2 regions of the Staphylococcus sp. AS1337 genome follow, and region 2 is predicted to be linked to the other one. Evidence: predicted binding sites of a transcription regulator. Region 2 holds the regulator's gene; the other holds the start of a gene.
The links. Region 2 encodes LexA, which represses DNA repair genes until DNA is damaged. Its sites were predicted from a motif close to CGAACATATGTTCG; they were not measured.
Positions count from the first base shown of each region.

Region 1: a site for LexA is predicted at 1,359-1,372, ahead of ACSUE0_RS11890 (YolD-like family protein). Genes of this name have one in related genera too.

Region 1 covers NZ_JBOIHZ010000008.1:46,730-50,617, reverse strand. Annotated here, with positions in the region: gene ACSUE0_RS11900 (aldehyde dehydrogenase) at 1-119, shown strand, start outside; gene pglS (6-phosphogluconolactonase) at 232-1,275, opposite strand; gene ACSUE0_RS11890 (YolD-like family protein) at 1,395-1,805, shown strand; gene ACSUE0_RS11885 (hypothetical protein) at 1,979-2,149, opposite strand; gene ACSUE0_RS11880 (C45 family autoproteolytic acyltransferase/hydolase) at 2,773-3,813, shown strand.
Region 2 covers NZ_JBOIHZ010000002.1:475,630-479,517, forward strand. Annotated here, with positions in the region: gene tkt (transketolase) at 1-1,456, opposite strand, end outside; gene ACSUE0_RS05000 (DUF896 domain-containing protein) at 1,533-1,781, opposite strand; gene sosA (DNA damage-induced cell division inhibitor SosA) at 1,910-2,143, opposite strand; gene lexA (transcriptional repressor LexA) at 2,286-2,909, shown strand; gene ACSUE0_RS05015 (CAP-associated domain-containing protein) at 3,115-3,888, opposite strand, start outside.

The DNA.
Region 1 (3,888 bases), on a different contig from region 2:
TCGATACATTTAGTCATGATAAATCATATATTTTTAAATCAACTCGACTTGAATCTAGTTTATTGTTTCCACCATACAAAGGTAAATTTAAATATATTAAGACCTTCTTTAATAAGTAACTCTGTTTATGAAAGTTCTATAACATAAAAATGCGCCTTCCCATTACATTTGGGAAAGGCGCATTTTTATGTTATTAAGTTAGTAATTGAGTCATTTAACAAACTTCCAAGTTTATATTTCTTTTAAAAACTGTACACAAACACCTTCAGGCGCAGTGTGTTTATCGTCTACTTTCTCTAGTTCACCTGTTACTTTATCACGTCTAAATACAGTAAGCGCATAATCACCTTCTTGGTGTGCACATACTAAATAATCATCTGAATCAGTAATGTTAAAATCACGTGGAAACTCACCGCCACTTGATACAATATCCACTAATGAAATCATGTCGCCTTCATCAGCTACTTTGAAAATAGCAATACTATCGTGACCTCGATTACTAATATATAAGAATTTTTGATCTTTTGATAATCTTACTGCTGCTAATTTTGTATCGCCTTCAAAGTTTTCTGGAATCGTCAAATGACGTTCTATTTCTGTAAATTTACCATCTTCATATTTTACTGTACTTACAATATTTGATATTTCATGAACTACATAGGCATATTCCCCATTTTCATGGAAGGTAATATGTCTAGGTCCATCACCTGGTTCAAAATCAAACACAGCATATTCACTGTATCCTTCATCGCCAAACTCATATGTCACTAATTTGTCCGTACCTAAGTCCATCGCCACTACATATTTTTTATCTGGTGTAATATCCATAAAATGAATATGTGCATGATCTTGTCGCTCTGACGGACCAGTTGGGAAATCATGTGCTAATTCCTGTATAAGTCGAACAATTTCTCCCGTATGTGGATTTGCTTCATATATACGTGCTAATCCTGCACCATAAACAGTTTCAAAAATATATTTACCATCTGGTGATACTGCAACATAACAACCAGTACCAGCTGTAGACGCTAAACATTTATTAATGAGACTTAAATTGCCATCTTCCTCTATTTTAAGACTAGCGATACCACAATTGTCGCCCTCTCTATTTATTGCATATAAAAATGAATTATGTTGATTTAAATAAGTTGAGGCTTCTAGTTCATAACCAGTTTCAACCTCAATTATTTTCCCTGTTTGTTCATCAAGTTGGAAACGGTAGATCCCTTTACCTTCTTTTTTTGTATAAGTACCGATATAACCTATCGTCATTATGAAAACCCCTCCATATTATGATAGTTTCATTTTAATAGAGATTTATTACAAATACAATATAATGAATTATCACTTCACTAAATCGAACATATGTTCTATAATGATATTGAGGTGATAAAATGATTTCGAAAGAATTTAAGAACGAAACTGATTATAGAAATATCCCTAGAGAATATTTAAATCCAAATATACCCAAAGGTCGTGGCATGGTTAAATGGCAACCCTTCGCTACCTTACCAGAACAATTCGAAACTATACAGCAATATTTGATTGATCAAAATAAAATTGATCGCCCAACACTATCGGACGATCAATTGAATGAACTTAACTTACAACTTCATCAAGCACTACATACAGAACAACATATTACAATTGAATATTACCAATCCGGATGGCTAGAACACATAACATTAAAAATTAAGAATATAGACATGGTTCATATGTATTTAGAAGGCTATTCGCTAAACAACTCAGAAATTATTAAATTATCACTTTTTGATATCACTCGCATTAATCCATATAATCCATAACTCCTACGTTCTTATACTACAAAATCTCATACTTAGACTTATTTCACTAATATAACTTTGGGGAGTTCAACTAAGCTCATGTTTATTACGAAAGAACAACTAATTGTCTCATCAAATAATCACTACCGATATTCATAAAAAAATAGAACACTCTAAAGTGTTCTATTAATAATTTAATTATTAGATTCGATATCTGAAACAATCTCTTTTGTTTTGCTTTCGATATCTTCAAAGTCTTTTTTGAAAATATAAGCGAACACAACTGCACCAATTCCTGCTGCTAATGATACAGTTAGGATTGTACCGAATACAAATTTAAATAAACCTTTAATAAAATTCCACATTCTGTTTCACCTCAATAAATTATTAACATATCCGTTATTAATGATAGCATACTTGAAAGCATCAATAAATATATACCCGCTTTTCACTACTTTAATTTACATATTATTATAGTAATAATATGATATTATTGTAGTAATGCTTTAAGTTATAATTAAAGACTGTATATTAATTACTACCTTTAATACTTTAATAATAACAGAACTCTTAGAAATATTACATTTATTAGTCATATGGAAAAATAGTGGGAAAGAAATCTAATTTATTTAAAACTATTTCGCAGTTCCATCCCAGCAAAATTCACTAGAATTAATATGGATAAATAGTTAATCTGAGCTGGCGCTCATGCAAATGTTCCACTAACTCTATATAATAATTAAGGCTGAGACAATTAATTTGTCCCAGCCACTTAGTCAATTACTTACCCCACCAAGTACTCATTGCATCTCTAACAGCATCATAATAATTTGCCATTGCAATCACCTCATTTTAATTTGAAAATAAATAACCAGTCGTCGTTGTTATACTTATAATAACGACAAGCATCGCATAATACAATTAACATGGGGTTACAATAAAGTTACAAATTTGTAAGATTACACAACTAAAATGGGAGTTTTACATTATGCAAAAAGTAAAAACAGATATATTAACTCACCGCGGGTCACATTTTGATTTAGGTGTACAAACTGCTCAATGGATGCAACAAACACCATTATTAAAAAATAGAGAAAAAGAATGGAAAAAACGTATGCCTCGCTTCGATATCCACATAAAGGAAACATATGATATCTTCCAAACCTACGCACCTCAAATTTGGGAAGAAATCAGAGGTATGCAAGAAGTCCTTAATCTACCAACAAACCAAATGATATTAAACTTTGCACACTATCGTTTTACACCACTAAAAAATAGTGGCTGTACGGTGTATTTAGGACAAGACTACATGGTAAGAAATTATGACTATCACCCTGCAACTTATGATGGTCGTTATCAGCTTTTCCAACCAAATGATGGAGGTCTAGCACAAATTGGCCCAACATCTCGCGTGACTGGTAGAATGGATGGTATGAATGAAGCTGGACTATCTATGGGATATAACTTTATGCATAGAAAACATCCAGGCGATGGCTTCGTATGCTATATGATTGGTAGACTCATTTTACAATATTGTAAAGACGTGTCAGAGGCAATTCAATTATTGAAAGAAATTCCACACAGAAGCTCATTTAGCTATATTGTCATGGATAAGCACTTAAATCACGCCATAATCGAAGTTTCTCCTAGATCACTTGATGTAAGGTATGATCATACATGTACGAACCATTTCAAATTGCTAACTCATGAAAATAGAAACTATACAAAAGAGTCTAAAGAACGTTTAGATAGACTTTTAAAACAAACACCGAATGGTCTGGATAAAATGCACGCATTTGAATTATTTAATAATCCAGAATTTGAAATATATAGTAAATTATTTAAAAGTTGGTCTGGTACAATTCATACAACTATGTATGAACCACAGTCGCTTAAAGCATACATGACTTTAGGTGAAAATAATACACCTGCAGTAATTGATTTTCAACAATGGCTAAACGGACATTCACTAGATATTCATTCCCTTTATGGACATATAGACACTGATTTGACCTTTGCCAGTTATTAAATATATGTCAAACATGATAATAAGTTAGAAAAATAGCTATGAAGTCATCTATCAATATAGATTTCTCCATAGCTA
Region 2 (3,888 bases):
TTGGAATGGCACGTAAACCAGCTAATTGTTCAATCGGTTCATGTGTAGGGCCGTCTTCACCAACTGCAATTGAATCATGTGTGAAGATAAACGTTGAATTTAATCCCATGATTGCTGAAAGACGTAATGCTGGTTTTAGGTAGTCACTGAACACGAAGAAAGTTGCACCATAAGGGTGTAAACCGCCATGTGCAGCCATACCATTTACTGCAGCGCCCATTGCAAATTCACGAACACCAAACCAAATATTTTTACCTTCTGGTGTATCTTTATCAAAATCTGTTGCATCTTTGACATTAGATTTATTTGAACCAGCTAAGTCAGCTGAACCACCAAAGAATGAAGGTACAGTTTTACTTAAAGTTTGAATTACTTCACCAGAGTCAGCACGTGAAGCACCACTATGTCCAGCTTCAAAGTGTGGTAACTCATCTCTATAGTTTTCTGGTAATTTACCACTGATAGTCAATTTAAATTCTTCAGCTAATTCAGGGTATTTATTACTATATTCTTCAACAAGTTTATTCCATGCTTCTTCTTTTTCGTTAGCACGTTTCAACATACTTTGTTGGAAAATTTCATAAACTTCTTCTGGAACATTGAAACGTTTTTCAGGATCTAAACCATAGTTTTCAAGCGCTAATTTTCTTTCGTCTTCACCAAGAGGCGCACCGTGAACACCATGTGAAGCTTGTTTATTAGGCGCACCATAACCAATAATTGTTTTAATTTCAATAATTGTTGGTACATTTTGAGATTTAGCTTCTTCAATCGCTTTATCAATTGCGTCTAAATCATTACCTTCTTCAACTAAAATGTGTTTCCAACCATAGGCTTCAAAACGACCCTTAACATCTTCAGAAAAAGCTTTATTTAAATCTCCATCTAATGAGATATCATTTGAATCATATAAAACAATCAATTTGTCTAATTGGTTATGCCCTGCTAATGAAGCTGCTTCGTGAGAAATACCTTCCATTAAGTCACCATCTGAAGCAAGAACATATGTGTAATGGTCCACAACTTTAGCATCTTCTTTATTAAATTTACCTGCTAAATGCTTTTCAGCCATAGCCATACCAACAGACATAGCAAAACCTTGTCCAAGTGGACCAGTTGTAACTTCTACACCATCAGTGTGTTTGAACTCAGGATGTCCTGGTGTTTTAGAACCCCATTGTCTAAATTCTTTTAATTCTTCTAATTCTAAACTACCTGAAACATGTAATAAGCTATATAATAGTGCAGAACCATGTCCAGCTGATAATACAAAACGATCTCTGTCAAAGAAATCTTTTGATTGGGGATTAAAATTCAAGTGACGTGTCCATAATGTGTATGCCATAGGAGCAGCGCCCATTGGTAATCCAGGGTGTCCTGAATTTGCTTTTTCAACTGCATCGATACTTAGCGCTCTAATCGTATCTACCGCTAATTGATCTTTTTCTTTATTCATCTAAATGACTTCCTTTCTTTTAGCAAGTTTCTATATTATTATACCTTATTTGGTATCTATTTAACAAAAAATTGATTTAGTTTTTATCTTCTTTATTTTTAGAATCTAATATATTTTTCACTTTATCAGGCGTTACATCGTTTCCTTCAGGATCTATGACTCTTGTACTTTCAATTTGTTGCTTAAATTTTTCTCTAAATGAATCTAAGTAAGCTTTTCTCAATTTAGATTGTTCTTTAGCTTCTTTTTCAGTCAAGCCTTTTTCTTTTTTCTTTTTCGCTAATTCATTTATACGTTGTAAATCTACACCGTCTTTATCAGCCATAATAAACCTCCGATATTGTTGATATAGAAAAATATAACAAAAAAATGAACGAAACTAAATTGTTTCGCTCACAAAAACACCATTATATTAACATTTACATTCACTAAAGTTCACGCCGCTAAAAACTATTAGTGAACAGCTGCCATCACTTGCTGTGAAGTTTGTTCGCTTTGTAGTTTAGTTTCATTATTACTCTGTTCGCCATTTACTGATTGTCTTGTCATTTGATGGTCAGTCATTTCGTACGTCTGTTCTGAATTCGCACTATTGTGTGCACTTAATATAAATAAGGCGCAAAGTATCATTGTCACCGTTAAAACTATAATATAAGACTTTATTTGCGATTTATAGTTCTTCATCATTTATAACCACTCCTAGAACATTTGTTTGTATAGTTACTTTATCAGAACATCTGTTCTATGTCAACAACCAGACGAACAAACGTTTGTAAAAATGCTATAATCATGCTATAATTAAGTTAAATTAAATTAGGGAGTGCCTATTATGAGAGAGTTAACTAAACGACAAAATGAAATTTTTGAATATATCAAGCAAACCGTCCAATCCAAAGGGTATCCGCCAAGTGTTAGAGAAATTGGAGAAGCTGTTGGATTAGCCTCTAGTTCAACAGTTCATGGCCATCTATCTAGATTAGAGGAAAAAGGTTACATTAGAAGAGATCCAACTAAGCCTCGTGCCATTGAAATTGTGTCAGAACAATTGGGTGAATCAATTAATATGGAAGAAACAATCCACGTTCCTGTTATAGGGAAAGTAACTGCGGGTGTACCTATTTCTGCGGTTGAAAATGTTGAAGAATACTTCCCATTACCAGAACATTTCACTTCAACACATAATAGCGATATATTCATCTTAAATGTTGTTGGTGACAGTATGGTTGAAGCTGGCATTCTTGATGGAGATAAAGTTATCGTAAGAAGTCAAACTATTGCAGAGAACGGAGATATCATCGTTGCGATGACAGAAGAGAATGAAGCGACTGTTAAGCGTTTCTATAAAGAAAAAACTCGTTATCGTTTGCAACCAGAAAATAGTACAATGGGACCAATTTATCTTGATAATGTAACTGTATTAGGAAAAGTGGTTGGATTATTTAGAGAAATGTAATTGATATTTTGACCAATGCTAACACTCTCAAAAAGAGAGGGTGCGCTCATCGCGCACCCTCTCTTTTTTCATCTTTTTTCATCTTTTTTCTCTAAAACGTCTTTTACTTTTTCAAGTATATCTTCTGTTTTGTCTTTTTTGTTTGTTGTCATAACTTTTCATCCTCACATGATAACAGATACCCTCACACAACAAACCTTAAACATTATCCAGTATAATTTTCTGTCCAATAAGGCTGACGATTTTTATTAAAGTCAACACCTACACCAAGCGTATTAAATTCTTTCTTAAGAATATTCTTTCTGTGTCCTAATGAATTCATTAAGTCTTGGTGAGCATAAATACTATTTGTTTGACCATATGCCAAATTTTCACCTGCTGCATTAAAATCGTGTCCGTCAGCTTCCATACGATCAAATGGAGTATCGCCTGATAAATTATTATGATCAAAATAATTATGTTCAGCCATATCTTTACTGTGTTTTCTAGCCGTCTCAGAAATACTAGTAGAATATTTAAGTGGCTCTAACTCATGCTGTACACGTTCTGAATTAACTAAATCAAAGTTTTGCAATTCAAAGCTTTGTGCTAATCCCTCAGATGGTGCGCCATATTGTTGTTGTAATCGGTTTTCCATTTTTTCACTAACTTGTAATAGCGCTGTTAAGTTATTGCTCTCATGTTTATCATAAAAAGCTGTTGTGTATATTTTGTCTTTATGAAAATTATCAAATTCATCATCTTGAACATCAAATTTCACATGTCCTTTTTGCTTATCAGTAATAGGTTTACCTAAACGGTCCCTTACCTTATCTTTAGGTGTGCCATATTTAATTTTTGATTTAGATGATATAACGTTTTGGTTACTATATAGCGCATTTACTTTATTATCTATATAACTAACCATCACAAATCCTCTATAACTATCCGAATAATACGTGTGCCAATTTGTACCATATTCATTTGATGAGACACGTTG